2 regions of the Mesorhizobium sp. M0923 genome follow, and region 1 is predicted to be linked to the other one. Evidence: predicted binding sites of a transcription regulator. Region 1 holds the regulator's gene; the other holds the start of a gene.
What was found. Region 1 encodes PhoB, which activates phosphate uptake and scavenging genes when phosphate is short. Its sites were predicted from a motif close to TGTCATNNANCTGTCAT; they were not measured.
Positions count from the first base shown of each region.

Region 2: the regulator PhoB is predicted to act here: its motif matches at 5,725-5,741, upstream of ppk2 (polyphosphate kinase 2).

Region 1 covers NZ_JAMYNW010000003.1:53,391-68,699, forward strand. The annotation lists gene NKH89_RS06240 (response regulator) at 95-889, shown strand; gene NKH89_RS06245 (DUF1328 domain-containing protein) at 1,131-1,295, shown strand; gene NKH89_RS06250 (sensor histidine kinase) at 1,486-2,520, shown strand; gene NKH89_RS06255 (hypothetical protein) at 2,659-2,829, shown strand; gene NKH89_RS06260 (YMGG-like glycine zipper-containing protein) at 3,175-3,420, shown strand; gene NKH89_RS06265 (CHASE domain-containing protein) at 3,520-5,142, opposite strand; gene NKH89_RS06270 (ATP-binding cassette domain-containing protein) at 5,272-6,072, opposite strand; gene NKH89_RS06275 (sugar ABC transporter permease) at 6,087-7,418, opposite strand; gene xylF (D-xylose ABC transporter substrate-binding protein) at 7,561-8,601, opposite strand; gene NKH89_RS06285 (ROK family protein) at 8,888-10,132, shown strand; gene phoB (phosphate regulon transcriptional regulator PhoB) at 10,142-10,831, opposite strand; gene phoU (phosphate signaling complex protein PhoU) at 10,848-11,555, opposite strand; gene pstB (phosphate ABC transporter ATP-binding protein PstB) at 11,588-12,391, opposite strand; gene pstA (phosphate ABC transporter permease PstA) at 12,388-13,239, opposite strand; gene pstC (phosphate ABC transporter permease subunit PstC) at 13,243-14,229, opposite strand; gene pstS (phosphate ABC transporter substrate-binding protein PstS) at 14,289-15,309, opposite strand, start outside.
Region 2 covers NZ_JAMYNW010000008.1:248,567-263,875, reverse strand. The annotation lists gene NKH89_RS16675 (LacI family DNA-binding transcriptional regulator) at 1-730, opposite strand, end outside; gene NKH89_RS16670 (hypothetical protein) at 897-1,040, shown strand; gene NKH89_RS16665 (hypothetical protein) at 1,104-1,247, shown strand; gene NKH89_RS16660 (DUF423 domain-containing protein) at 1,317-1,688, opposite strand; gene NKH89_RS16655 (multidrug efflux MFS transporter) at 1,745-3,004, opposite strand; gene NKH89_RS16650 (GntR family transcriptional regulator) at 3,173-3,835, shown strand; gene NKH89_RS16645 (DUF982 domain-containing protein) at 3,932-4,189, shown strand; gene NKH89_RS16640 (hypothetical protein) at 4,242-4,400, opposite strand; gene NKH89_RS16635 (aldo/keto reductase) at 4,524-5,567, opposite strand; gene ppk2 (polyphosphate kinase 2) at 5,848-6,768, shown strand; gene NKH89_RS16625 (dihydrofolate reductase family protein) at 6,820-7,467, opposite strand; gene hemB (porphobilinogen synthase) at 7,867-8,898, opposite strand; gene NKH89_RS16615 (DUF2066 domain-containing protein) at 8,986-9,807, opposite strand; gene NKH89_RS16610 (enoyl-CoA hydratase/isomerase family protein) at 10,002-11,045, shown strand; gene NKH89_RS16605 (DUF6163 family protein) at 11,042-11,464, shown strand; gene ldtR (transcriptional regulator LdtR) at 11,668-12,183, shown strand; gene NKH89_RS16595 (L,D-transpeptidase family protein) at 12,521-13,774, shown strand; gene glyA (serine hydroxymethyltransferase) at 14,070-15,309, shown strand, end outside.

The sequences.
Region 1 (15,309 bases):
GAACTTTTTCGCACAACCCGCGTTTTTAACTTTGGGCTTGCGAACCGTTTTTAGCTGTAACATGTAATCACGTCATATGAGGGAGACGTCCGATATGAGCCTATCAGCAACCATCGCTCCGCACCTGCCGTTCCTGCGCCGCTTCTCGCGCGCGGTATCCGGATCGCAGGAGAGCGGCGACGCGTTGGTCGCCGCAATGCTCGAGGCCATCATTGCCGATGTCGATATCTTTCCGGACGCATCGAACGACCGCATCGCACTCTACAAGGTCTTTGCCAAGCTCTTCACCTCGGTGGCCATTCGCGTTCCGCAGGAGCATGCCCAATCGGCATGGGAGCAGCGCGCCGCGGCCAATCTGAATGCAATCGCGCCTCGTCCCCGCCAGGCCTTTCTGCTGGTCGCCGTCGAAGGCTTCAGCGAAGACGAGGCGGCGGAGATTCTCGACGTCGACGAACAGGAATTCTCAGAACTTCTCGCTCAGGCGAGCAACGAGATCTCCCGTCAGGTGGCAACCGACGTGCTGATCATCGAGGATGAGCCGCTGATCGCCATGGATATCGAGGAAATGGTCGAAAGCCTCGGCCACCGCGTCGTCGGAACAGCGCGCACCCACGCGGAGGCGGTGGCGATGTTCGGCAAGGCGCGGCCAAAGATGGTGCTTGCCGATATTCAGCTCGCCGACGGCAGTTCGGGCATCGCGGCCGTCAATGAAATCCTGTCGTCCACCTCGGTGCCGGTGATCTTCATCACCGCCTTTCCCGAGCGGTTGCTCACCGGCGAGCGGCCGGAACCGGCTTTCCTCGTCACCAAGCCATTCAACCCGGATATGGTCAAGGCTCTTATCAGCCAGGCCCTGTTCTTTGACCGGCACGCGAAGGCCGCGGCATAAAACAGCTGGCGACCGAGTTGCGGCCGCCAGGGTGTGGGATAGCCACTCCCCTTGGACCGGATGGGGGCGTGACGCCGACTTAACACACGACAGCCAACTGCTGCCGAACCTGACGAGAACCTTTTCGCACACACCGCAGCAATTCGGGCCGTAACGATTTTCAGCATCGTCTTTTTCGGGAAATGGTGGAACAAACGGAGGCGAATCACGTTTTCACCGCAGCATTGGAAGGAGATGGATCATGCTTTACTGGGCGCTCGTATTTCTCGTCGTGGCGATCATCGCCGGTGCGCTTGGTTTCGGCGGCATCGCTGGCACTTCGGCCGGCATAGCGCAGATATTGTTCTTCATCTTTCTCGCCTTCCTGATCATATCGCTTATTGCCGGCCTGATCAGACGGGCGTGAATGCCAAGCGGCCATTCAAGCGAACACTGGAAGCCGCACCCCTCAAACGGTTTCCAGCCACCGCCGGGCAGTGTCCTCCAACGGGATGCCGCTCGGCGGACCGCTTTTTAGGGCTCGATCCGAAGCTCCTCCTTTTGGAACCCATTTTTCCGTGAGCCGTTCAGCCCGACGTGGGTTGAGCAAATTACCGATGCGTTCCAGAGTCGGAAAAATGAAAGACCGCGGCCAGAGGGATGAGATCATCGCTCTGCATCCCGCCGAAAGCGGAATGCAGCTTGGCCGAGCCCTTCTCCACGCCTTGCACAATGCCGGGATTTCCGTTCTATACCAGGATCGCGAGATGAAGACGGTGTGGGCGCGCAACATGCGCGCACCATGGACCTCTGATGCCTCCGACAACAACGGCATCTTGCCGCCGGCGCAGGCAGAGCGTATCGGCGCCGCCAAGCACGACGTCATCGTCTCCGGCAATCCTCAACATCTCGAACTCAGCGTGCCGGCCGATGATGGCGCCCGCTGGTTTCAGGTATGGATCGACGCCGACCGCAGCGAGACCGGCGCGGTGCAGGGCGTCGTGACCACCATGGTCGAAACAACCGAGCAGAAACGCCGGGAGCAGACGCTGAAGGCGCTGCTGCGCGAGGTCAGTCACCGCTCCAAGAACCTTTTGGCCATCATCCAGAGCATCGCCACCCAGACGGGGCGTTATTCCGGCAGCATTGACGATTTCCTGACGCGTTTCCGGGGCCGATTGCAGTCGCTGGCCTCCTCGCAGGACCTAGTTACGTCATCCAACTGGCGGGGAGCGGCGCTGCGCGAGCTGGTTTCCGGTCAGGTCGGAAGGTACGGCGCGGACCCCATGCACAGCCTGCGTTTCCGCGGCGCAAATCCATATCTCAATCCCAATGCTGCCTTGCACATCGGCTTGGCCATGCATGAGCTCGCCGTCAATTCGGTCAGCTATGGCGCGCTGTCGCGCAGCGATGGTTTCGTCGAGGTGACGGCCGATCTGACGGCCGCTTCCGCTGGCGAGCCTGCGCTGTCGCTGACATGGGCCGAAGTGATCGGAGCCAACGACAATCAACGCGGCGAGAAGCGTTTTGGCAGCGTCGCACTTGAACGCGTCGTGCCCACTTCGTTGAATGGAACGGCGACACTTGAGATCACCGGGAACCGCCTCGAATACCGTCTTGTCGTTCCTCACGGCAATTTCGAGACGGATTGAACGAACGGCGGCCGCAGGAAGAAGGCTGGCTGCATCACCCCGCCTTAACCGACTGTTCACCATAAAGTCCGATCCTGTCCGAACGTGCCGATTCAGCGGACATTGATTGAGTTTGGCACAATATGAAAGGAATGGGCCTTGACGGCTGCCGACTTGAACAGACTGGAACAGGCCGCTCGCGTCTCGATGGGCGGTTTTCAGGATCCCGACGTGTCCGCAGCGCCCGCGCCTCGTGCTTTGCCCCTTCGCTTCGCCGCCTTTGCGCTTATGGCCGCGATCGTCCTGACCGCCGCGTCCCAGTTGATCTGATCGAGCTTGCCTCTGCTTGATTCCTTTGAAACCGCGGCCGAGTGCACGGCGGCGCGCCCCCGTTCGCGGTCATCGACCGGCAGGGCCAAGCCCAACATGTCGGCGCCAAATGTCTTGCCGTCGATCCTGCGCTCGAGGACGGCTATGACAGGATTGTCTGGAATGTGCATCCCGACGCCACGCTCGATGCGTCCTTGGAGATTTCCGAGTTCGTGGTAGCATCGAACGGCGCACGTCCGAAAAGACTATCTTAATCAACAATGAAATCGTGCGCGCAGAGGCCGCACTTTCATGCTAGATGGCGGCTGGAGCTTGTTAAAGTGAGGACAAAGTGAGGATGACTCCATGCGGAAGATGATTATTGCCATGGTTGCCGTGGTTGCGGTCAGCGGCTGCACCACCACGGAAGAGAACGTGGGTATCGGCACTGTGGGCGGCGCGCTTATTGGTGGCGCTGTTGGCGGCGGCAAGGGCGCTTTGATCGGCGCTGGCGCTGGTGCGATTGGCGGTCTGCTGGTTCGCCGCCTGCAAAATGGCTACTGCCAATACAGAGATCGTCACGGCCGGATCTACACAGCTCGCTGCAACTAGTTTCGAGTTCCAGGCGAACAGCAAACGCGGAGGCAGACCACCTGTCTCCGCGTTTGCACTTCCAAAGCGCTGTCGCGATGCGGCTCACGAGACGGCGTTTCAAGCCGGCAGCGGAACCTTGATTTCCACGTTCAAGCCGTTTTCGTGAAAATCGCGCCTGATTGTGCCACGCAACTCGCGTGTGACGTTGAGATCGATCAGTCTGGTGCCGAAACCGCTCTTCGCCGGTGTCTCGAGCTTCCTCTGCCCGGCCTCGCGCCAGTTGAGAGCCAATGTCCGGGCTCCGCCGCGGCCTTCGAGCGACCAGTCGACCTTGAGCGCACCGACTGAATTGCCGGTTTCGCCATGCTTCAGCGCATTCGTCGCCAGTTCGTGAAAGACGAGGCCGAGTGCCTGCGTCGTCTTTTCGTCGAGAAGAACCTCCGGTCCCGACAACAGCCCTTCAGGAAGCTCGCTTCCGAACACCTGGCCAAGCTCGATGCGCAGCAGGTCGCCGAGATCGGCTTTCTGCCAGCGTGAGCGCGTCAGCATGTCCTGGGAAGCCGCCATCGCCTGCAGCCGAGCCGAAAATGATGCCGAGAACTCTTGGACGTCGGCGGTGTGCGATGCTGTCTGGCGCGCGATTGCCAGCACCCGCGTGATCGAGTTCTTGATGCGATGCTTCATCTCCTGCAGCATCAGGTCTTTTTCCAGCAGGCTCTTTTCGGTCGTTTCGTGAAGCAGCGAGACCGCCTCATAGGCCCGCTCCTGATAGCGGGCCACCAGCGCGATGGCGCCCGCAAGCAGTAGCCCGAACAATCCGAGCATCACCGGAATGGCACGCGAGGAAGGTTGCGAGAAAGCACTTGTCGGCCTGAACAGGACGACCCACGGCCGACCGGCAACGGTGATCTTGCGGGTGATCAGCAGCCTGTCGCCAAGGGCTGAAACAGGCGGCGTTTCCGACTGGAACAGCAGGTTGTCACTGTTCACAGCGCCGTCATAGATTTCGGTGTTGACCGGCAACAGAGGTGCCCGGCTGAGCGCAGCCTGGAACAGGTCCCGGGAGCGGAAGGCCGCATAGAGGAAGCCGGCAGTCGAAGATCTCGATGCGTTGACGGCGTCCGGCGCGGTTTCGACATTGAGCCGGACGAAGACGAGGAACCCGGTGAAGGTCTGCGCGGCACCCGTATCCTTGCCGAGCTGCACGAGCCCGCTGGCGTGCAGCTGGTCGTCGACCATCGCCTTTTCGATCGCCTCGCGCCGCACCGGCCCGGCGAACATATCATAACCGATGCTGGATTTATTGGACGGGTCCAGCGGCTCGAACAGCACGATGGGCGTACGCCACGGCAAGTTCGTGTCGGGATAGATCGGATGGCTTGCGCCGTGATCGTGCAGGATATCGCGCTCGACCGCCGCCTCGTTTTCAGTTTTCGCCAGGCGGAGGAAGCCGATGCCGCGCAGGCCGGCGAAATTATTGTCGATGTCGAGCGCGTTGAAGAAAGCCTTGAACTCGCCTTGCGAGATACCGCCATTGCGCGCATCGAACAATGCCCGGGTTGAGCGCAGCAGCGACAGGTCCAGGTCGATGCGGCTTTCGATCCGGTTAAGCGCGTCGTCCGCCGTCGCCTCGAATTTTATACGGGCGGCTTCCTGGGTGGCAAAATAGGCAAAACCCGCCATCGTCAGGCTGATCAGCGCGACGGCGATGAAAGCTACGGTCGGAAAGAGTTTCTTCAATTGCCGATACGTCCCGTGGACGGTTCGGCATCTTTATGGGCAACTCCCGACGCCAACACAATGGGGAGGCCAAAGCATGGTGACTGCTGGCACATTTTGGCGACTTGTGATTAGCCGGCTAATTCTCGTTCAGGCCGCGATCTTCAGGGCGCCCGGCCCTGGGATGGCGCCGGGCGGGCACTTGCCGAGGATGATCATGCCGAGCACCTCGTCCTGGGTGACATCGGTCGTGCGCGCCGTGCCGACAACCCGACCGTTCTTCATGACGCAGACGCGGTCGGCAAGCTCGAACACGTCATGGATGTCATGGCTGATCAGGAAGATGCCGATGCCGTCGGCCTTGAGCTGCCTGACCAGTTCGCCGACCTGTGCCGTCTCCTGCGGCCCGAGTGCCGCTGTCGGCTCGTCCATGATCAGGATGCGGGCGTTGAACAGGATGGCGCGGGCGATCGCAACCGACTGCCGCTGGCCGCCCGAAAGCTTTACCACCGGCTCCTTGAAGCGTTGGAAGCGCGGATTGAGCCTGCCCATCACCTTGCGCGCCTCAGCCTCCATGGCGACGTCGTCGAGCGTACCCCAGCCGGTCATCAGCTCACGGCCGAGAAACAGGTTGGCAGCCGCGTCGACATTATCGGCCAGCGCCAGCGTCTGGTAGATCGTCTCGATACCGTACTTCTTGGCGTCGCGGGGATTGGAGATCGAAGCCTCCTCGCCGTTGACGAAAATCTGGCCCGCATCGCGCTTGTAGGCGCCGGACAGGATTTTTATCAACGTCGATTTGCCGGCACCGTTATGGCCGAGCAAAGCCATCACCTCGCCCGGAAAAAGATCGACCGAGGCATCGTCGACGGCGCGAATGCCGCCGAAGGCGATCGAGATGTTGCGCATGTCGATCAGCGGCGTGCCCGTGGGAGCGGTCCTGTCTGCCATGCTCGTTCTCCTCACTAGACCCGTTTGCGATAGACGGTATCGAGCCACACCGCGACCACCAGCACGGCGCCGACAACGATGCTCTGCAGCGGCGAATCGATGCCGAGCAGCACCATGCCGGATTGCAGCGACTGCATCAAAAGCGCGCCGAGCATGGCGCCGAGCACCGTGCCGGAGCCGCCGGCGAGCGACGTGCCGCCGATCACGGCCGCCGCGATGACCAGCAGCTCGTCCAGGGTCCCCAGCGCATTAGTCGACGCGTTGAGGCGCGCCGATGCGATCGCCGCACTGATCGCGGCCAGCACGCCCATGATCATGAACACCTTCATGGTGACCCAGCGTGTGTTGATGCCGGCGAGTTCGGCCGCTTCCGGATTGCCGCCTATGGCAAAGACATAGCGGCCGAAACGGGTGCGTCTGGTGATGAAGGTCATGACGATGCCCGCGGCCACGGCCATCAGCACAGGTATGGCGATGCCGTGGGCGATGAACAACCCGCCCTCGGGAACGGTGATGCCGTTCTGCTGGGCATATTGGCGTACGATGCCGACCGGCCAAGGATAGGAATTGGCGATCCACACGGCGCCGAGGATGGCGGCGCAGGCTATCACGCCGAGCAAGCTTTCCGCCCAGACAGGGCGCAGCGGAAAGTTGAAGCGCTTGCGCTGCGAGCGGCCGTTGAAGAGCATGAAGGCAACGGCCGCGCAGGCGAGGACACCGACGATCCAGCTCCAGGTGGCGCCGATCGAGCCCCGTGGTCCGCCGCCCATCAGCTGGAAGGTCCTGTCCAGCGGCGCAACGGTGCGCCCGCTGGTGATCAGCCATGCCATGCCGCGCCAGACCAGCAATCCGCCGAGCGTCACGATAAAGGCAGGAACCTGGAGATAGGCGATGATGAAACCCTGAAACGCTCCGATAGCCAGGCCGAGCACCAGGCCGGCGGCCAGTGCGATGACCCACAGCCAGGGGCTGCCAAGCTGAAATCCCATGATGCGGACGAGGAATTCGGCCTGCGCCACGCCCATCACCATGCCGATCACGCCTTCCACGGAGCCGACGGAAAGATCGATGTTACGCATCACGATGACCAGCACCATGCCGGTCGCCATGATCGCCACCGACGAGGTCTGCACCGAAAGGTTCCAGAGATTGCGCGGCGTCAGGAAGAGCCCGCCCGACAGTATGTGGATCCCGACCCAGATGACCAGCAGCGCGCCGACCATGCCGAGCATGCGCGTGTCGAGTTCGGTTGCCTTGAGAAATCGGGCAACGACGCCGGCCTCCGATTCCCGCGCCCGGTCTGCCGTCGAGCTGTCGACCGGCGTGTTGGAAGTCGTGTCGGTCATGATGTTTCTCCCGCCGGGTTGCCGTCTGCCGCGGATGCCGGAAGCAGCCTAGAAGTTATCCGCCGGAAGCGGAAAAACAATTCTTTCTTGAAAAAACGCCGCGGCAAGCGGCCGCGGCGTTCGGACTTCTCGGAAACTCGGATCAGTTGCAGACCGGAACAGCGCCCGCCGCCACGCCCGCGCAGACCTCTTCTTTCTTGATCCAGCCGGCGTCGATGACGACGTTGAGGTTGTCCTTGGTGATGGCGACCGGGGTCAGGAACAGGGACTTTACGGTGTTGCCGCCGGGCGTGGTGAAATCCTTCACGCCGGCAATGTCGGTCATCTGCTTGCCGTCGGCCAATTGCGAGGCGATCTCGGCGGCGTTCTTGCCGAGCTCGCGCGCGTCCTTCCACACCGAGACCGTCTGTGTGCCGAGCGCGATGCGGTTCAGCGCGGCGTGGTCGCCGTCCTGGCCCGAGACCGGAACCGATCCAGCCAACCCTTGCGCCGTCAGTGCGGCGACGACGCCGCCGGCAGTGCCGTCGTTAGCGGCGACCACCGCATCGACCTTGTTGTCGTTCGCGGTCAGGAACTGTTCCATGTTCTTCTGGGCGTTGGCCGGCAGCCAGCCGTCGGTATAGGCCTCGCCGACATTCTTGATCTTGCCGCTGTCGATGGCGTCCTTCAGCACTTCCATCGAACCGGCAAAAAGGAAATCGGCATTCGGATCGGCGCCCGAGCCCTTGATGAAGACATAGTTGCCTTCCGGCTTCACCTTGAACACGTCGCGGGCCTGCATGCGGCCGACTTCCTTGTTGTCGAAGGTCAGGTAAAAGACGTCCTTGTTCTCGATCAGCCGGTCGTAGCCGACAACCGGAATACCTTCGTCCAGCGCCTTTTGCACGGCCGGCCCTATCGCCGAGGCGTCCTGCGCCAGGATGATCAGTGCGTTGGCGCCCTGCGAGATCAGGCTCTCGACGTCGGTGAGCTGCTTGCCCGGATTGGACTGTGCGTCGGCGGAGATATACTTGTCGCCGGCAGCCTCGATGGCCGCCTTCATTGCGGCTTCGTCGGTCTTCCAGCGCTCTTCCTGGAAGTTCGACCAGGAAACGCCGATGACCTTGTCTTTAGCCTGCGCCACCGACGCAAGCGCCAGCGTCATGGCGACACCCGCCAGAATGGCGGTCGTGAATTTCTTCATCATATCCTCCCTGCGCCGCGTACGGCGTGACCAATTGGCCCCAAAGGCCAGCTTAGAGGCGCTAATTTTTTCGAGCCTCGAAAAAATACTGGCCCGATCTCCCGCTGCTGTCAACATCGATTCTGATGGATTTTGATGTTGCTGCGACTTTTTTCGAGCTTCGGAATAAACGATGACAGCGCCACCTGCATCTGACACTATTTGCCTCATCCGACATTATTTGTCGGCATTACCGACGGCTTCCGGTTCATGAGCGGCCGCGGCAAACCGGGAGGAAAGCAAAACGATGTCGGTCGGAATCCGCCATGACGATTTGCGCCGGCGCAACCGGGCGATGGTGATCTCGGCCGTGCGCCGGGCCGGCCAGCCATCGCGTACGGAGATCGCCGCAACCACCGGCCTCAGCCACTCGACCATATCGGCGATCTCCTCCGACCTGATACGGGAAGGCATCCTCGCCGAGAGCAAGGCAAGCGAACCCGTTTCGTTGAAACGCGGTCGTCCGCAGGTCGGCCTCGCCCTCAATCCGGAAGCGGCGGCGGTGCTGACCGTGGTGTTGTCGCTGAATTTCCTGTCGGCCGCCATCATCGACTATGCGGGGCAGGTGGTCGCCGAGGAACAGCGCCGGCTGGACACGCTGACCATGCCGCGCGACGAACTGATCCGCGAATGCATGGCCATCGTCCGGCGCCGGCTGGACGATCCAGATCTTGACGTCCGCAGTGTCGCCCGCATCGCCCTGGCGATTCAGGGAATTACCGACTCCCCTGCACGCGCCATGCTGTGGTCGCCGATCACGCCCCAGACGGACATCGCCTTTGCCGACATGCTGGAAGATGAATTCGGCATCCCGGCCACGGTGGAGAACGACTGCAATATGATGGCGGTGGCTTTGCGCTGGCGCGATCCGGATCGCTATCGCGACGACTTCATCGCCATCCTGCTTTCGCACGGCATCGGCATGGGGCTGGTGTTGAAGGGCGAGCTGTTCACCGGCACGCATTCCTCGGGCGGCGAGTTTGGCCACATGATCCATCGTCCGGGCGGCGCGCTCTGCCGTTGCGGGCGGCGCGGCTGCATCGAGGCCTATGCCGGCAATTACGCCATCTGGCGCAACGCCACGCAGATGAGCGAAGACAGCCAACCGGTCGCCGACGTCAGCGACGCCGACATGCGCGCGCTGGCGGTTCGGGCGCGCGAGAAGGACGGGCCGGAACGCGAAGCCTACCGCAAGGCCGGCGAAGCGCTGGGTTTCGGTCTCGGCTCGCTGTTCGCGCTGATCGATCCGGCACCGGTCGCAATGGTCGGCGCCAGTGCCGCCGCCTTTGATCTGATCGAGCCGGCCTTGCGGAAGGCCATCGCCCAGACCGCCGGCGGCCAGCATTCGGGCTCGATCTCCTTCGATACCGAGCCGAACGAATTGCCGCTGATCCGCGAAGGCTGTGCAATGCGGGCGTTAAGCTTCGTCGACCAGCAGATTTTCGCGCCGGGCGCGCAAATGAGGCCCGGCGTCAGAAAGAACGTAGCCTGACTGGGCGGGTCAATCTTCCCTGATCGCGTAGCCGGCACCGCGGATGGTGCGGATGACATCAGGCATGCGGCCGTTGTTGACGGCTTTGCGCAGCCGCCCGACATGCACGTCGACGGTGCGTTCGTCGATATAGATCGTCTCGCCCCAGACATTATCGAGTAACTGGCTGCGCGAGAAGACGCGGCCCGGATGCCGCATCATGAATTCGAGCAACCGGAATTCGGTCGGCCCGAGCCGGATCTCGGTCTTCTTGCGATACACCCTGTGCGATTCGCGATCGAGCACGATGTCGCCGACCTTCAGCACGCTGGACAGCACTTCCGGCTTGGCGCGGCGCAGCAGCGCCTTGACCCTGGCCATGAATTCCGGTGTCGAAAACGGTTTGACCAGATAGTCGTCGGCGCCGGTCGAAAGACCGCGTACCCGGTCGCTCTCCTCGCCGCGCGCGGTCAGCATGATGATCGGCAGCCGTTCGGTTTCGGGGCGCACCCGCAACCGGCGGCAGAGCTCGATGCCGGAAACCGCTGGTATCATCCAGTCGAGCACCAGAAGATCGGGCACATTCTCCTGCAAACGGATCTCGGCTTCGTCGCCGCGTGTCACCACCTCGACCTGGTAGCCTTCGGATTCGAGATTGTAGCGGAGCAGCACACCCAACGGCTCCTCGTCCTCCACCACCATTATGCGTGGTGCGATCATCGGCTGGGCACCCCCATCATGTCGCCGGTGCGGACATTGTCGTTTCGTCTTGCTTCGGACGATTGACCGGCAATTGCTCGCCGGTCAGCACATAATACGCATTTTCGGCGATGTTGGTGACATGGTCGCCGATCCGCTCCAGATTCTTGGCGCAGAACAGCAGATGCGTGCAAGCGGTGATGTTGCGCGGGTCTTCCATCATGTAGGTCAACAGTTCGCGGAACACCGACGTATATTTGACGTCGATGCGCTCGTCGGCGGCGCGTAGCTTGGCCAACGCGGCCGCATCGCCTGCAGCATACTCCTCGATGACGCCCTGCACCTGGATGAGCACCAGCTGCGCCATCGCATCGATGGAATGCGATAGGTCGCGCGGTGTGACGCTAAGGCCGACCGCACTCACACGCTTGGCGATATTCTTGGCAAGGTCGCCGATGCGTTCGAGATCGCCGGCCATGCGGATCGCCCCGACGACATGGCGCAGATCGTGGGCCATCGGCTGGCGCTTGGCGATCAGGGTGATGGCGCGGTCGTCCAGTTCGCGTTGACGCGCATCCATGATGGCATCGTCGGAAACGACGCGTTGCGCCAGCACGTTGTCAGAATTCAACAGGGCCTTGGTCGCCCCGCCGACCATCGAACCGGCGAGGTCGGCCATGTCGCGGATCAGCTTGCTGATCTGCTCGAGATCCTCGTCGAAAGAAGCGACTGTGTGTTCGCCCATGGTCCTGTCCTCATATGCGTGATCGGAACGGCTCAGCCGAAGCGGCCGGTGATGTAATCCTGCGTGCGCTTCTCGCGGGGCGACGTGAAGATCTTCTCGGTCCGGTCGAACTCTACCAGTTCACCCAGATACATGAAGGCGGTCTGGCGCGATACGCGCGCCGCCTGCTGCATGTTGTGGGTGACGATGACGATCGTGTAGTCGGCTTGCAATTCGTCGATCAGTTCCTCGATCTTGGCGGTCGACAGCGGGTCGAGTGCCGAAGCCGGCTCGTCGAGCAGAATGACTTCCGGCTTCACCGCCACGGTGCGGGCAATACAAAGCCGCTGCTGCTGGCCGCCTGACAGGCTCAAGCCGCTGGCGTTGAGCTTGTCCTTGACCTCGCCCCACAGCGCGGCCCGCTTCAACGCTTGTTCGACGCGGCCGTCCATTTCGGACTTGCCCAGATTCTCATAAAGCCTGACGCCGAAGGCGATGTTCTCGTAGATCGACATCGGGAACGGCGTCGGCTTCTGGAACACCATGCCGATCTTGGTCCTCAGGAGATTGAGGTCCTGCGAGCGGTCGAGAATGTTCTTGCCGTCGAGCAGCACCTGGCCCTCGGCTGTCTGCTTCGGGTAGAGTTCGTAGATGCGGTTGAACACACGCAGCAGCGTCGATTTCCCGCAGCCCGAAGGGCCGATGAAGGCAGTGACGCTGCGCTCGGGCAGCGACAAGGTGATGTCCTTCAACGCCTTGCTCTGGCCGTAGTAGAAGTTGAGGTTCTTGACCTCGATCTTCGTCTTCTCGGCGACCGTCTCGGTCATCGTCATGTCCGCGGACAACATCTGTGTCATCTGTCCTCTCTGCGTCCGGTAAGGCTGCGGGCGAGGATGCTCAAGCCCAGAACCGTCAGGGTGATTATGAGTGCGCCGCTCCACGCCAGTTGCTGCCATTCCTCGTAAGGGCTGAGAGCGAACTGGAAGATGGTCACCGGCAGGCTGGCCATCGGCGCGTTGATATTGCTGCTCCAGAACTGGTTGTTGAGCGCGGTGAAGAGCAGCGGCGCCGTCTCGCCGGAAATGCGTGCTATCGCCAGCAATATGCCGGTGACGATGCCGGACAATGCGGCGCGGTAGGCGACCGAACGGATCACCACCCAGCGCGGCGCGCCGATCGCGGCGCCGGCTTCACGCAACGCGTTCGGCACCAGGTTGAGCATGTCTTCAGTGGTGCGCACGACCACCGGAATGACCAGGATGGCAAGCGCAACGGCGCCGGCTATGGCCGAGAAATGCCCCATTGGCCGCACCATCAACTCATAGACGAACAAGCCGATGATGATCGACGGCGCCGACAACAGGATGTCGTTGATGAAGCGCACGACGGTGGTGATGCGCGAGAAACGCCCATATTCGGCCATGTAGGTTCCCGCCAGCACGCCGATCGGCGTGCCGACGACAACGGCGATGATCGTCATCAGCAGGCTGCCCGCGATTGCATTGAGCAGGCCGCCGGCCTCGCCTGGCGGTGGCGTCATCTCGGTGAAGACCGCGAACGAAAGCCCGGCTGTGCCCTTATAGACCAGTGCACCGAGAATGAGCGCCAGCCAGGCAAGCCCGATGCCGGCGGCGACGACGCAAAGCGCCATCATCACCGAATTTCTGGCTTTGCGGCGGCTGTGGAGCGATGAGGATGTCGACATCGGTCAGGCTCCCGTACGGGCGTCGATCCGCATCAGCATATAGCGGGCGGCGGCAAGGATCAGGAAAGTGATGACGAACAGGATCAGGCCGAGCGAAACCAGGGAAGAGGTGTAGAGATCGCCGTCGGCCTCGGTGAATTCATTGGCGATGGTCGCCGAGATGGTCGTGCCCGGCGCGAACAGGGAGGCGCTGATGCGGTGGGCGTTGCCGATGACGAAGGTCACCGCCATGGTTTCGCCGAGCGCGCGGCCGAGGCCAAGCATGACGCCGCCCATGATACCGATGCGGGTATAGGGAATGACCACGCGCCGGGTCACTTCCCAGGTCGTGCAACCGATGCCGTAGGCCGATTCCTTCAGCACCGCCGGCACCGTATCGAAGACGTCCTTGGTGATCGAGGTGATGAAGGGCAGCACCATGATGGCGAGGATCAGCGCCGAGGTCAGAAGGCCGATGCCGTAAGGAGGGCCGGCGAAAAGGCTGGATAGTCCCGGCACGCCGTGGAAGATGTTGATGATGAAGGGCTGTATCGTCGTCTGCAGGAACGGCGCGAACACGAACAGGCCCCAGATGCCGTAGATGATCGAGGGAATGCCGGCCAACAGCTCGACCGCTATGCCGATCGGGCGCCTGAGCGGGCGCGGGCAGAGTTCGGTGAGAAACACGGCAATGCCGATGCCGATCGGAACCGCGATCAGGATGGCGATGGCCGCCGTGACCAGCGTGCCGTAGATCGGCGCCAGCGCGCCAAATTTTTCCGTTACCGGATTCCAGCTTTCAGTCGTCAGGAAAGAGAACCCGAAGGACGACAGGGCCTGCCATGAGCCGGCAAACAGCGAGATTGCGACACCACCGAGGATGACCAGCACAAGAATTGCGGAAGCGCGGGTGAGTCCGCGGAATATGGCGTCTGTGAGCGCGAAGCGCCGCACCGTAGCTTCCCTGGCCCGGGCTGCAGATGATAGCATGGCATCGGAAGCGATGGTCATTGGGTCCTCGCGATTGAAGGCAACAGGGAGGGCGCCGTCGACGCCCTCCCTGGAGGAGATTACATAGCCGAGTAGAGCGGCTTGCCGTCGCTGCCGACGACTTCCTTGGCCCACATGGCCTTGACGCTCTCGACCACCTTGTCGGGCATCGGAACGTAGTCCAGCTCGCCGGCCATCTCGTCGCCCTTGTCGTATGCCCAGGCGAAGAATTTGAGCGCTTCGCCGGTGGTCGCCGCGTCGTCCGGCTTCTTGTACAGGAGGATCCACGTCGCCGCCGTCATTGGCCAGGACTCGGCGCCCGGCTCGTTGGCGAGGATGACGCCATAGCCCGGCTGCGAGCTCCAGTCGGCATTGGCCGCTGCCGCCGAGAATGCCGCCGCGGTGGGTTCGACCTTCTTGCCGTCCTTGTTGATCATATCGGTGTGGGTGAGCTTGTTCTGCTTGGCATAGGCGTATTCGACATAGCCGATCGCGCCGCCGGTCTGGGAGACGTTGTTGGCAACGCCCTCATTGCCCTTGGCGCCGATGCCCACGGGCCATTCCACGGCCTTGTCGACGCCGACCTTTTCTTTCCAGTCCGCGCTGACGTCGCCGAGGTAGTATGTGAAGTTGAACGTCGTGCCCGACCCATCGGAACGGTGAACGACCGCGATCGCCTGCGAAGGCAGCTTGACGTCGGGATTGAGCTTCTTGATCGCCTCGTCATCCCAGCTCGTGATCTTGCCGAGGAAGATGTCGGCCAGCGTCGGGCCGTCGAGAACCAACTCGCCCGGCTTGATGCCTTCGAGGTTGACGACGGGAACGATGCCGCCCATCACCATCGGGAACTGAGCCAATCCGGACGATTCAAGCTCTTCGCCTTTCAGCGGCGCATCAGAAGCGCCGAAGGTAACGGTCTTGGCTTTGATCTGCTTGATGCCGCCGCCGGAACCGATCGACTGATAGTTAAGCCCAATGCCGGTGTCTTTCTTGTAAGTGTCGGCCCACTTCGCATAGATCGGGTAGGGGAAGGTGGCGCCGGCGCCGGAGATGTCCGCGGCGAGCGCGGCGGACAGGGTGAGGGTAGTCGTCGCCGCAGCC
Region 2 (15,309 bases), on a different contig from region 1:
CGTAGACCGGCACCTTGGCGGTGTCGACACCAAATTGGGAAAGCTCTTCGAAATAGCCGAGGAGGCGGTCACGGGTCCCGGTATAGGCTGCCGTCCGGACCTGCTCGGGCGAGACAAGTCCGGTGCTGTCGTCGGCGAAGGCCAGCGACAACACGGCGAAGCGGCGATGTCCAAGTACCGCCAGATGGTGCGCCGCCAGCCGGCCGCCGGCAACATTGTCGATACTGATCGCCGAGACCGTGTCGTCCTGCGAGCCGAACTCGAGCGCGACGAAGGGGAGCTTTCGTTCGCGTGTCAGCTCGACGAGGCGCGGACCGCCCTCGATGCAGAACAGGATGAAGCCGTCGACCAGGGCGCTCTGGATGTTCCAGGCAAGTTTTTCCTCGTTGCCAGCTGACACCAGGGCAATTCCCGCGCCGGTGGCGTCGCATGCCTCCGAGATGCCGGCCATCATCACGCGAGCAAAGGGGTCGTCGAAGAAATAGGACAGCGGCTCGGTGGTGGCGACGCCGATCGCATTGACCTTGCCGGCACGCAGCAGGCGGCCCTTTGGATCGGGGCCGGCATAGCCCAGCGCCTCGGCCGCCGCCTTGACCCGCTCGCGGACTTCCTCGCGCACGATTTCGGGACGGCTGAAGACATTGGAGGCAGTGCCGTGTGATACGCCCGCGGCTTTGGCGATGTCGGCCAGCCGGATGGGCCTCCTGCTGCCTTCGGTGAGTGATGCCATTTGTTTGTCTCCGGGATTCCGGTCCAACAGTATCGCCGATTACCTAACACCTTCCTTGGATCGATTCAAATTTTTGCTTGACATTTATGGTGCGGCGCGTATTCTTTGAATCGATCCAAGAGCGTTTTTCGTTCTACCGATTGGATCGATACAAGAGGAGAGTGCCATGCACCCCGTCAATTATCTGTTCGAGGACATTTACCGGAACGACTGGAGCATCCGCTCGAGCGCGGAGGCCCGGAAGCGGCGCGACAGGACCGGTCCGTGGATTCGCGACCTGCGTTTCCTGAAGCGACGCGAGTGGAGCTGATTGGCAGCGCATTTTTTCGCCTGCTGATTGGATCGATTCAAATAAGCTAGAGGAGATTAAGCCATGCACCCGGTCAAGCATCTGTTCGAAGACATCTATCGCAATTATTGGGGCATCTCGCCGGCTACCGAACGGCCGGAGCGACGGCGTGTGGTCAAGACGACCAAGCGCGACGGGCAAGTCCGGCTCGAACGTCCGCGAGACTGAGCTGGCAAGACAGAGCTCGTGGATCGAGCGCGGCTGGTGAAAGAGCAGCGGCCGCCATTGGTTGTCGCATCAATGGCGGCGCGGGCGCACCAGCGCCGAGGCGGCCATCACCAGCCAGCCGCCGATCAGCAAGGTGCCGCCGATCGGCGCCGACATCGGGAACAGCCGCGAGCCGAGGAAGTCGCGAGCGAGGAGATCTCCCGAGAACAGCAGAAGCCCGACGAGGAGGATGAGGCTTCCGCTTCGCAGGATGGTATTGCCACCGAGCAGCCCGACGGCAAGCAAAACCGGCGCATGCATGAGCAGGAAGGACGCGGCCGTACCGACGAAAGCGCCGCCGAGATGCGCCGACGCCGCCGAAAGCGCCACGCCGGTTGCGCCGCATAGGCCGCCGGCAAAAATCAGAATGCGGCTGCCTGCCGCGTGTTCATCCGTGCTCATTTTCCAGGCCTCCGTAATTGCTGGCGACCGCCTGAGATAGCGCTGCGCGAACCGTGTCAGGATTTGCCGGCTTCCGCCAGCATGTCGCGTTCGCGGCGCGACTGGACCAGCCAGTTATAGGCCGCTCCGCCCGCCATCAGCACGGATGTGCCGAGAAACACCGCGCGCATGCCGAAATGGCCACCAACGAAGCCGCCGAGCAACGGTCCGGCGACCTGCCCGACATATTGCGCCGAGATCGACAAGCCCAGCACATTGCCGCCGACGCCGTCAGGCACATTGTGGCGGATGACGCTGGTGATGCAGGGCAAAAGACCGCCAAGCGCCATGCCCATCAGGAAACGCAGGCCGACGAGCTGCCAGCCTTGCGTGACGAAGGCCTGCGGGATCAGGAGCAGCGCCGAGACTGCGAGCGCGGCAACGATGACGTTCCAGTGGCCGATACGGTCGGCGAGCTTGCCGAGCCGCGACGCCGACAGGATGGCGCCGAGCGCTGCCGCCGACATGACGATGCCGGAGACCAGCGTGACCTGGCTCGGATCTTCGATGAGCTGCTGGACATAGACGGTGATGATCGGCTCGATCGACATGGTGGCGAAACTCAACAGCGTCCCGGTCGCCAGCATGGCGACGACGGGGCGCTTGTCGGGAATTTGCGACCAGCCGCCTTTCGCCTTTTCTTCTGACGCGGCCTTGGCGGCAACCGGGCGAGGGGCCTCCTTGATCAGCAAGGTGGTTGCCAGAAAGGCCAGGAAAATGACGCCGCCGGCGAGCAGGAATGTGGCGCGGATGCCAATCAGCGGCGGCAGCGCGCCGCCGAGCAGCGGGCCGACCAGGGCACCGGCCGTGATTCCGGCCGACAGCACGCCCAGCGCCCAGCCGGAGCGATCCTTCGGCGTCTGCATGGCAACCAGGATGGTCGAGCCCGAAGAATAGCCGCCGGCAAAGCCGATCAGCAGGCGCAAGAACACCAATTGCCAGACAGTCTGCACCATGCCGGTCAGCGACATGCACATCGCCATGCCGAAACTGGCGCGCACCAGCATCAGTTTGCGGCCGTAGCGGTCGCCTAACCGCCCCCACAGGGGTGCGACCAGCGCGGCAGCAAGGAAAGTGGCGCCGTAGGCGATGCCCGACCACTGCACGATCGCCGCATGGCCCTCGGCGCCCAGCTGTTCGACGTAGAGCGGCAGGAACGGCAACAGCAGCGTCATCGCTGCGAGCGTGCTGAACGAGCCGGCAAAACACACGGCGAGATTGCGGCGCCAGTGGACGTTATGCGTGCCTTGCACGGCGAGGGTGGCGTCTTGCGGCATGTCAGAGACTGCTGTCGTTGGGTTGCTGCGGATACCATTTTGGGATACCAAACTGGTATCCGGCATGGACGCAAGGCTGGTCGCTGTCAATGCGGTCCCTGCAAAGTGATCGCCAGTAATGGCCGGTGAGCAGAGGGCCAATGAACCGGCTCCAACAACGGAACGCCAATGTCGCAGATGCAGAACGTCGAAAAGCAGCTTCGCGAGATGATCCTCGGGCTCGAGATCGGTCCCGGCGAGCGGCTGACGGAGCGCTGGGTCGAAAGCCGCTTCGGCGCCTCGCGCACGCCGGTCAGGGCGGCGTTACTGCGGCTCGAGACCGAAGGCCTGATCTGCCGCGACGGCCGCGGCTGGACGGTCTCGCCCATCAATCTTGCCGAGCTGGAGCAGATCGCCGTCTATCGCGAGGCGGTCGAGGTCGCGGCAGTCAGGCTGACTTGTGCCTTGCAGGACAGGGGTGCCGTCGAAATCATCGAGGCGATGCTCGATTCCTGCGACGACCAGACGCCGCGCGAGGAATGGCATCGTGTCGGCATGGATTTTCATATCGAGCTGGCGCGCCTGTCAGGCAACGAGTTCCTGTTCAGAGCGGTTCGTGATGCGATGACGCGCCTGTCGCGCGCCCGCTGGCTCGAGGTTCGCGACGAGGCAGCGCTTGGCCGTGCCTGGGCCGAACACCATGACATTCTGTCGGCGGTGCGGGCCGGCGATGCCGACGGGGCCGCCTGCCTGCTTTCATCTCATATCGACGGTAGCCGCGACCGGCTGGTCACGTCGTTGCGCGCAGACCGGCGCGGCCTGCGCGCCAGGGGATTTGCCGTCGTCGCTTGAGTGAGGATCGGCGGCCATTGATCACGAAAAAGGCAGATGAGCGAAGAAAGCTACTTTCGGTCTCGCTTCGCAAATGCCGATGGCGTAAGAGCGGCGATGGAAAACAACCGATTTGACACACCCGTGACCGTCAAGGGCGCGGCGGGAAGCAATCAGCTCTTGCGTACGGCCCGCGAGGCTTCCGACTACCTCCTCAACAATTGGCCCGGCAAGCGCAGCCCCAAGCACCGCGAAGCGCTGCAAGCCTGTCATGATGCGCTGGCCGGCGACAAGCCGGCCATGAACGCAAGACGGGCCTTCATTGCCGCCGCCCGCGAAGTGAACGTCTTCGTCAGCGACAAGGCGCCGGCCTGAGGCATAGCGGGGACTTGATCGAGACCCGGGCCGCCTGACAGGCCTGATATCATCACTCGGCCGTTTCGGTGTTGGTTTGGGACTCGCTTTCGCCCTCGGGCTTCGAGCGCTCCTTGGCCGCGACCTTGGCAGCCTGCTTTTCCGCCTTCTTGGCAGCCTTCTGCCGGTCGCGTTCCTTGCGTTCCTGACCGTAGTTCGGTGCTCGTGGCATATCGTTTCCTTTCATTGTGCTTGGCCTTTGCCTAGGAGCATTGGGCCACAAACACAACACCGCAAGGCACGATCGGCTCCATATCTCGTCGCAGTCCGGGGAGCCCCGCTTCAGGGCGTTTTTTCAGGCGCCGTCCCGGTCGAGGACGAGATCGGCGGGCCCGAACCGGTCCTTTGCCGTGAATTGCTGGTGCCAGTAGGGATAGAGCACGGGCGGCCTGCTGACCACGTCGAGGCGTGTGCGCTCCTCATCGCCGAGCACCAGGCTTGCAGCAGCGATATTGTCCTTGAAATGCGCTTCGGTTCGTCCGCCGATCACCAGCGAACTGACGGCGGGCCGGCCAAGCAACCAGGCAAGCGCCACCTGCGCTGCCGACACGCCGTGGTTCTTGCCGATATCGATCAGCACGTCGACGATCCGCCACAGCCGGTCCTCGTCGCGGATCGGCGGTTCCGACCAGCCGCTGAGCTGGCGGGCGGTCGGCTGGTCACGGTGATATTTGCCGGACAGCAATCCGCCGGCGAGCGGGCTCCAGACCAGCACGCCGAGCCCCTGGTCGACCGAGATCGGCAACAATTCATACTCGGCCTCGCGGGCTTCCAGAGTGTAGTGGATCTGCTGGGTGACGAAGCGCGGCTGGTGATGACGGTCACTGATACCGAGCCCCTTCATCACCTGCCAGCCGGAATAATTGGAACAGCCGACATAGCGGACCTTGCCCTGCGCGACCAGCGTGTCGAGCGCGGCGATGGTTTCCTCGAGCGGTGTCAGGCCATCCCACTCGTGCAGGAAATAGATGTCGATGACATCGGTCCTGAGGCGCTTCAGGCTCCTCTCGCATTCGCGGATCAGATGATAGCGCGACAGGCCTTCATCATTGGGGCCTTTGCCGATCCGCATGCGCGCCTTGGAGGCGATCAACACGTCGCCCTTGCGCTTGCCGCCGAGCGCCTCGCCGATGATCTCCTCTGACACCCCGTTCGAATAAACGTTGGCGGTGTCGATGACGTTGATGCCGGCATCGATGCAAAGGTCGATCATCCGGCGCGCCTCGTCGAGATCGGTCTTGCCGACCGCCGAAAACGCACCGCCGCCGCCGAACGTCATGGTGCCCATGGTCAGCGTCGAAACCTTCAGCCCGGAACGGCCGAGAGTGCGGTATTCCATGTCGTATCCTCATGATTTTATCGGGAAAGGGCGTTTCAAACGACAGCCCTGAATGAACCGGGCATTTGTAGGATAATTCGTTCCGCTTGTCGCCCGTGTTGCAGGGCAACATCGATCACATCTTACGGATTGGACGCGCAGCCAGCGCAACAGCGGCTGCAATAAAACCGTCATTGCTGGCCTATACTAACATCGGTTCAGCGCTTCGATTTCCGGCCGCCGGGCCGGGCGGCAGAGCGCCTGACAGCGGCCGACACGGCCTGTAAGCGGAGCAGCGCAAATGACCGAGATAAAACAGAATTCCCCGGCCAGGGACTGGCTGGAAGCGGAACTCGCCGACACGCTCGACGAAGATTATGAGCTGGAAATCTCTGAGCCGGCGCTGTCGATGGAGATCGCCAAGATCTATAAGAATGCGCATCCGCCATCGATCGACCGCCTGCAATATTTTCGGGATCTAATCACGCTGCAATCCGAATTGATCAAGCTGCAGTCCTGGGTCGCCTATCACAAGAAGAAGCTCGTCGTGGTATTCGAGGGCCGCGACTCGGCGGGCAAGGGTGGCGTCATAAAGCGCATCACCCAGCGGCTCAATCCGCGCATCTGCCGCGTCGTAGCACTACCGGCGCCGACCGAGCGCGAGAAGTCGCAATGGTATTTCCAGCGCTACGTTCCGCATCTGCCGGCCGGCGGTGAGATCGTGCTGTTCGACCGCTCCTGGTACAACCGCTCCGGCGTCGAGCGGGTGATGGGCTTTGCCCAGCCGGATCAGGTCGAGGAGTTCTTTCGCGACGTGCCGGATTTCGAACGCATGCTCCTCCGCTCAGGCATTACGCTTGTCAAATACTGGTTTTCGATCACCGATGAGGAGCAGCAGATGCGCTTTTTGATGCGCATCCACGACCCGATGAAGCAATGGAAATTGTCGCCGATGGACCTCCAGTCGCGCGTGCGCTGGGAGCAGTACACCAAGGCCAAGGAAGAAACCTTCGCCCGCACCAACATCCCGGAAGCTCCCTGGTTCATCGTCGAGGGCAACGACAAGAAGCGGGCGCGGCTGAATTGCATCGACCATCTCCTCAAGCAAATGCCCTATGAGGAGGTGCCGCACGAGGAGATCACACTACCGGAGCGCGTCTTCAATCCCGAATACGAACGTCAGGTGCTGCCGCGCGAACTGTATGTGCCGGAGAAATACTGACTAAAGCAGCGAGGAGGGGCGCTGCCTCCGTGGGCAGCGCCCTGCAACAAGCTAGGCGCGCTCGATGATGACATGCGTGGCCTTCGGCGTCGCGACCTGCTCGCTGCAGCGGTAGCCGAGCTTGGGCATGTCGATGCCGGCAAAAAGGCTCTCGCCTGCGCCGAGCAGGACAGGTGAGATCGCCAGATGCATCTCGTCGATGAGCTTTTCCTTGAGATACTGCCGGATCGTAGAAACGCCACCGCCCAGCCGTACATCCTTGCCGTCAACCACTGCTTTCGCCTTCTCCAGCGCTGAGTGGATGCCGTCGGTCACGAAATAGAAGGTCGTGCCGCCCTCCATGACAATGGGATCCCGCTGATGGTGCGTCAGCACGAAGACCGGCACGTGGTATGGCGGATTGTCTCCCCACCAGCCTTTCCAGCTCTCGTCAGGCCACTCGCCGCGGATCGGCCCGAACATGTTGCGGCCGAGGATCCAGGCGCCGACATTCTCGAAGCTGCGCGCCGCGAACGCCTCGTCAGTGTCCGTGGTCCCGCCATCCTTGCCGAGAACCATCTTGCGGAAGGTGCGGGTGCCGAACATCCATTCGTGCAGGGCTTCCCCGCCAACACCCAGCGGGTTCTTCAGGTCTTGGTCGGGACCGGCGCCGAAGCCGTCGATCGACAAGGTGAAAGCGCTGACGCGAAGTTTGGACATGAGAGCCTCCTTGATAACCAATTGTGAGATGCAAGCAGTTATCGGGTAGCTTAACTGATTGCATTTTGCAAGCGGTTTTTTGAATCGCCGGGGCCAATCGCTTCCAAATCATGTTGGAATGACCAATCTCAATGTTGGCGCCGCCCCTCATCCGCCTGCCGGCACCTTCTCCCCGTATAGTGACGGGGCGAAGGGGCTGGCCGCAACCTCGGCGATGTTTTTGCAACGCTGGAGATTGGCGAAATCTTTTGCGAACGCGTCTTTCTCCCCGTCACTATACGGGGAGAAATGCCCGGCAGGGCAATGAGGGGCAGCGCAAACCTGAAGCGATTGCCTGCGGTGGCCATGTCGCGCTTTGGACGAAGGAACGTTACTCGATGTGGGCGCTACGGAGGCGCATCACCCCTTCAGCATCTCAGCCACTTCCGGCGCGAAATAGGTCAGGATGCCGTCGCAGCCGGCGCGCTTGAAGGCCAGCAGCGATTCAAGCATCGCCTTTTCCCCGTCGATCCAGCCATTGGCGGCGGCGGCCTTGATCATCGAATATTCGCCCGACACTTGATAGGCGAAGGTCGGCATCTGCAACTCGTCCTTCAGCCGGCGGATGATGTCGAGATAGGGCAGGCCGGGCTTGACCATCAGCATGTCGGCGCCCTCGGCGAGATCCTGCTCGGCCTCGCGCACCGCTTCGTCGGAATTGGCGTGATCGATGTAATAGGTCTTCTTGTCGCCCTTGAGCAGGCCGGCGGTGCCGACCGCCTCGCGGTAGGGGCCGTAAAAGGCGGATGCGAACTTGGTCGCATAGGACATGATCGCTACATCCTGAAACCCATTGGCGTCCAGCGCATCGCGGATGGCACCGATCCGGCCGTCCATCATGTCCGAGGGGGCGATGATGTCGGCCCCTGCCGCCGCCTGGATGACGGCTGCTGCCGTCACCTGCTCCACCGTTTCATCATTGACGATAATGCCGTCGCGCAAGATGCCGTCATGGCCATGCGAGGTGAACGGGTCCAGCGCCGCGTCGGTGATGATGCCGATCTCCGGCACCGCGCGCTTGATGGCGCGGGTGGCGCGGTTGATGATGTTTTCCGGATCGAGGATGTGCGAACCGGTCTGATCGCGCAGGCCGAGCTCGACATTGGGGAAAGTGGCGATCGCCGGAATGCCAAGCTTAGCCGCGCGCTCAGCCTCCTTGACGGCGAGGTCGAGCGACAGGCGGAAGACGCCGGGCATGGCGGCGATCGGTTCGCGCACTTGTCTGCCGTCGACGACAAAGATCGGCCAGATCAGATCGTCGACCGAGAGCCGGTTCTCCTGGACAAGGCGTCGCGACCAATCGGCCTTGCGCATGCGCCGCAGCCGCCGGCTGCCGGTGATCTCGTCGACGCTGCGCGCGCCGGCAGGCTTTGCAGGGGTGAATTTGTTCATCGCCAAAACTCCGGATCGGGCGACTTTTACCACGAGCCTCCGCTGCTGACCAATGCGACACGATTGTGCCAGCGGTCCTGTCGGGCGCTATTCTGGTTGGCCATTGCCTGACAGGATCTGCGCAGCACCCCGCATGGCGACGCGGAATGCCTCGTCGAAGTTGACGCCGCGCACTTGCCACTTGTAGGTCTTGCCGGCCATGGCAAGCCGCCAATCGGCGATCCAGCCCAACTCCTTGTCGCTCCAGACCAGGCTGCCGGCCAAGAGCTCTTGGTTGCCGACAGTTCTCGCCAGCAATTCGGGTGAGAGCGCACGCACCTGTTCGAAAATCGCCCCGGTTTTTACCAGAGCGGCCTTGCTTGGAATGACGATCTTCATCGCCAACGGTCCGGCTGCCGATTGAAAGGACTCTGCCATATAGGGGCTTTCGTCTCCGTCGCTCGCCAAGACAAAATGCTGGCGTGCATCTTGCACAGCCAGCAGTACCGAGATGATCGGCCGCTCGCCGAGCCACGGCTTGCTGCCGAGCTCAGCAAGCACTTTATCGATCACCGGCGGCGTGTACTGGCAAGTGAGATCGTGCGGCCGGTCGTACGTGCCTTGATCATCATGGTTTGGAATACCTTCCATGCGATCGCGGTAGCGGAAGCTGCTGACGAAGCTGCCGGCCTTGTCGCGCAGTGCTGTCATCTGAGGTTTCGCCGGCAGGCGCTGGTCGCCGGATACCCGCACCAGCACTTTGTCGAGGCAGACCTTGAAGCCGGCCTGACGATGTTCTTCTCCCTGACCATTGACGATGGTTTGCGACTGGTAGAGTTCGGCGAGGCTTGTCGCCAAGGCTGGATGGCCAGCCAGGCAGGTGCCGATCAACCCGATTGCCATCAGCGCAGGGCGCGAAAATCGAATCATAGACGACGTCCCGTCGGTGCGCGTTGCAACGCGCCTGCCATGACTTTTTCGTCATTGCTGCCTCTAGCCATCGATTGTTAGCACCGGCGTCCGGTCCGGGCCAGAGGCTGCGCTGGCGTGCCCGCCATTGACGCGGCCATGCGCCACGCTTTAGCACTTCACTCCCGGCGGGGCGCGGGGAGGGTTCTCTGGCGATGGATTTTGGCGGAGGCGACGAGATTCGCTTCGAAAGATTGGGCAGGGCCGGCGTCGTCACGCTGACGCGGCCGCAGGCGCTCAATGCCGTAACCCACCGCATGGTCAAGGCGCTGGACAAGGCGCTGCGCAGCTGGGAGCGTGACGACGGCATTGATGTCGTTGTCGTCAAGGCCGAGGGCAGGGCGTTTTCGGCAGGCGGCGACATCCTTCATATCTATGAGGCCGGCCGGGCAGGAAAGCCTCCGGTCGATTTCTTCGCCGACGAATACCGGCTGAACGCCCGTATCGCCCGTTTCAAAAAACCCTATGTCGCGCTGATCGACGGCATCGTCATGGGCGGCGGCGTCGGCATCTCCTTCCATGGCTCGCAGCGGGTGCTGACCGAGAACGCCCAGTTCGCCATGCCCGAGGTCGGCATTGGCTTTTTCCCGGATGTCGGCGCCAGCCATCTGTTGCCGGATCTCGGCGGCAGCTTCGGCATGTATCTGGCGCTGACCGGCAACCGCATCCGCCATGGCGATGCTTTGTGGTCGGGCCTGGCCACGCATACGATCAGAGCGGAGGATCAAGCTGGCTTTCTCGACCGGCTGGCGGCAAGCGGCGACCCGGAATCGGTGCTGCGCGGCTGCTTCGTCCCGGCCAAACGCGAGACCGACATGCCGACGCTCGAAGCCATCGCCAGGCATTTCGCGCAGCCGTCGCTGGCCGATATCGTCGCCAGCCTGGAGCGGGCAGCCACTGCCGACGAGTTCGCGGCAAAGACGCTGGCCACCATCCGCACCCGGTCGCCGACCAGCCTGCATGTCGCCTGGCGCCAGATCAGCGTCGGGCAGACGTTGTCGATGGACGAGTGCATGAAAATGGAGTTCCGTATCCTCAACCGCATGCTTGCCGGGCACGACTTCTATGAAGGCATCCGCGCTGCCATCATCGACAAGGGCTCGACGCCGCAATGGCGGCCGGCAGGCATCGATAACGTCAGCGCCGTGGACGTCGAAGCCTATTTCGCACCGCTCGGCGAACGGGAACTGAAGCTGTGAGCGACGTCGCCTCGAGACGCGTGGTGCTGCAGCCCTCGACGGTCGAGGTCATCTTCGCCTGGTTCCAGCGCGTCATCGCCGGCTACTGCCTGCTGTTCGGCATCTTGTACTGGATCCGGCTGATCGGCTTTTACCCCGGCCCGTTGTGGCGCTTCGACCTGATGCCGGTGCACTGGCAGGTGGCGGCGGTGGTGCTGGCGGTGTTTTTTCCATTCGCCGCCGCCGGCCTGTGGATGCTGGCGTCCTGGGGGCCGGTGATCTGGTTCATCTGCGCGGTGACCGAGACGGTCATGTATGCCGGCTTCCCCGAGCTGTTCGGCCACCGGCTGCTGATCGTCGCCTCGCATCTTGCGGTGGCGCTGCTCTACATCGTATTCCGCGTGGTGATCTGGATCCAGAAGCGGCAGGCCCGGCGATAGCAATTCCGGTCAAGGATCGGTGGCTAAATCTTTAGGTTAATTATCCTTGCTCGGGTGACCGTCCGTTAAGCCTCTTTCGAAACCCCTTACCGGTAAGCTCTTGTTAGCCTTGGCGTTTAAGTCGAATTTTATGAGTATTCGATAGTGTCGTGATCAAGGTGAAGAACAAAAAATCACCGGGCGACAAACGAGAGGCAAAGACAATGATCAATTCGCGTCCGGCGGCGAAGACCGCCAACGTATCCGATGACCGCCGCGAGGCGATCCGTTCGCTGTACATGGAATCGCTGCAGTTGGTCGAACGGCTGCATCGCCGTCTGCTTGACGTGATCAAGGACGAATTCGACCGCAACGGCCGCTCCGACATCAACGCCATCCAGGCGCTGCTCCTGTTCAACATTGGCAATTCGGAGCTGACCGCCGGCGAACTGCGCTCGCGCGGCTACTATCTCGGCTCGAATGTCTCCTACAATCTGAAGAAGCTGGTCGATCTCGGCTTCATCAATCACCAGCGCTCGCGCATCGACCGCCGTTCTGTGCGGGTTTCGCTGACGCCGAAGGGCAATGAGGTGGCGGAGGTCGTCGCCGGCCTATATGAGCGCCATGTCGGCTCGATCGAGCAGGTCGGCGGCATCAACACCGAAGAGTTCAAGCAGATGAACCGCGCCCTCCAGCGGCTGGACCGGTTCTGGAACGATACCATCGCATACCGGATGTAATCGCACCCGCTGCATCAAGATCTGAAGCTGGACCACGGAAGCGCTCCCGCGGAGCGGACCAAAGGCCGATGCCGAAAAGCACCGGTCTTTCCGTTTCGTCAGGCCGGCCGATCCAAATTCGAGCAACAGCCACGTTGCCGCCATATTCCAGTGGAACCGAAGATGCGGGTGATGCTGGGGCCAAAGCCGTGCATTTGTCCTGTGCTCAAATCACTTCCATGTGTTTTTACACCGAAGTGATGCGGGCCATGGTTGGCTAATTGTTAAGAAGCCAACTCTAGAGTGCGGGCGAGACCGCCCGGTAGGTTGAATTGTAGCAAGAATGTCTGGACCGCCCATGAGAACCAGCCGCCGTTTCTTCCTTTCAGGAGCCTCCGCGCTCGCAGCCGCTATGGTCGCCGGCCGCGCCAGTGCGCAGGATGTGATCGGGGATATCCTGAAATCCTCGGCCCGCGGCAATTGGGACGACCAGTTCGACGCCCGCCCCAGCCAGGGCGGCAAGGTGGCCTCGACGCTGCCGATCTTCAGCCTGCAGACCGTTTCGTTCACCGAGCAGGCGGTCGCGCAATACCAGAACATTGTCGCCCAGGGCGGCTGGGAGCCGGTTCCCGACACCAAGAAATTGCAGCTCGGCGTCGACGATCCGGACGTGGTCCCGCTGCGCAAGCGTCTGATGATTGCGGGCGATCTGGCGCAGAGCGCCGGCATTTCGACAGCCTTCGATTCCTATGTCGACTCCGCGGTCAAGCGCTTCCAGGCGCGCCATGGCCTGCCTGCCGACGGGACGCTGGGCCAATATTCTTATGCCGCGATGAATGTTTCGGCGCCAATTCGGCTCGGCCAGTTGCAGACCAATCTGCAGCGGCTGCGCGAGCGCGCCGGCACGCTGGGCAACCGTTACGTGCTGGTCGACATCCCGGGCGCCCAGATCGAAGCCGTTGAGAACGATCGCGTCGTGCTGCGCCATACCGCAATCGTCGGCAAAATCGACCGGCAGACGCCGATCGTCAATTCCAAGATCAACGAGATCATCGTCAATCCCTACTGGAACGCGCCGGTCTCGATCGTGCGCAAGGACATCATTCCGCTGATGCGGAAGGACCCCAACTATCTCAAGGACAGCCACATCCGTCTGTTCGCGCCGGATGGCAGCGAGGTTGATCCGCTGACCGTCGACTGGTCGACCGACGACGCCGAGAAGTACCGCTTCCGCCAGGATCCGGGCGCTGGCAACGCCATGGCCTCGGTCAAGATCAATTTCCCCAGCCCGGACGGCGTCTACATGCACGACACGCCGCAGCAGAGCCTGTTCGGCAAGATGATGCGCTTCGATTCCTCGGGCTGCGTGCGCGTCCAGAACGTGCGCGACCTCGTCACCTGGATTCTGCGCGATACGCCGGGCTGGAATCGCCAGCACTTCGAGGCGGCGATCAAGAGCGGCGAGAACGTCCCGGTGCAGGTCACCAATCCGGTGGCGGTCTATTTCCTCTACATCTCGGCCTGGTCGACGGGGCCGGGCGTGGTGCAGTTCCGCGACGACATTTACGGCCTTGACGGGGCCAACGAGCTGCAGATCACATCCGCGCTCTAAGCAGCTGAGCTCATTTGCAAAAGGCCGCCGCAAGGGCGGCCTTTTTTATTGTCGTCGTCGTTCTCTGAGCTTTGCGCATGATTCCGAAAATCGGCTCGCCACGGATCACATGCAAACCATGCGGCGCTGTTCAGGAAATCACGCGAAGCCCTGCTGTCGGCCGGCAGGCGAGGAAATAATGTGCTTTCAGGGCGCTGGCGCAATCCGGCCAGCAAATTTCGCGCAGCAAACGTGGCGGGCCGAAAGCAACTGTGTTAATGGCGCGACAGACCCCGAACCTTGAGGATTTCAGCCCATGGCAACAGCAGCGGCAGTGTCGAACAAATTCGAATCCTTCTTCGAAACCACGCTTGCCGATGCCGACCCCGAGATTTTCGGCGCCATCCGCAACGAACTCGGCCGCCAGCGCCATGAGATCGAGCTGATTGCCTCGGAAAACATCGTCTCGCGCGCCGTGCTCGAGGCGCAAGGGTCGATCATGACCAACAAATATGCCGAGGGCTATCCGGGCAAGCGCTACTATGGCGGCTGCCAATTCGTCGATGTCGCCGAGGAACTGGCCATCGAACGCGCGAAAAAGCTGTTCGGCTGCAACTTCGCCAACGTCCAGCCGAATTCCGGCAGCCAGATGAACCAGGCGGTGTTCCTGGCGTTGCTGCAGCCCGGCGACACCTTCATGGGCCTCGACCTCAATTCCGGCGGCCACCTGACGCATGGCTCGCCTGTCAATATGAGCGGCAAATGGTTCAAGGTTGTCTCCTATGGCGTGCGCAGGGAAGATCATCTGCTCGACATGGATGCGATCGAGAAGACCGCCCATGAGACCAAGCCGAAATTGATCCTGGCCGGCGGCACCGCCTATTCACGCGTCTGGGACTGGAAGCGTTTTCGCGAGATTGCCGATTCGATCGGTGCCTATCTGATGGTCGACATGGCCCACATCGCCGGCCTGGTCGCCGGCGGCGTGCATCCTTCGCCGCTGCCGCATGCTCATGTGGTGACCACCACGACGCACAAATCGCTGCGTGGGCCGCGCGGTGGCATGATCCTTTGCAATGACGAGGAGATTGCCAAGAAGATGAATTCGGCCGTCTTCCCCGGCCTGCAGGGCGGACCGCTGATGCATGTCATCGCCGCCAAGGCGGTGGCTCTGGGCGAAGCGCTGAACCCGAGCTTCAAGATATATGCGGAGAGCGTCGTCGCAAATGCCAAGGCGCTGGCCTCCAGCCTGCAGGAAACCGGTCTCGACATCGTCTCCGGCGGTACCGACAACCATCTGATGCTGGTCGATCTGCGTCCCAAGAACGCCACCGGCAAGCGCGCCGAAGCTGCCCTTGGCCGCGCTAACATCACCTGCAACAAGAACGGCATCCCCTTCGATCCGGAAAAGCCCTTCGTGACCTCGGGCGTTCGGCTCGGCACGCCGGCCGGCACCACGCGCGGCTTCGGCCAGGCCGAGTTCCGTGAGATCGGCAAGCTGATCGCCGAAGTGCTGGATGGACTGAAGGTCGCCAATTCCGATGAGGGCAATGCGG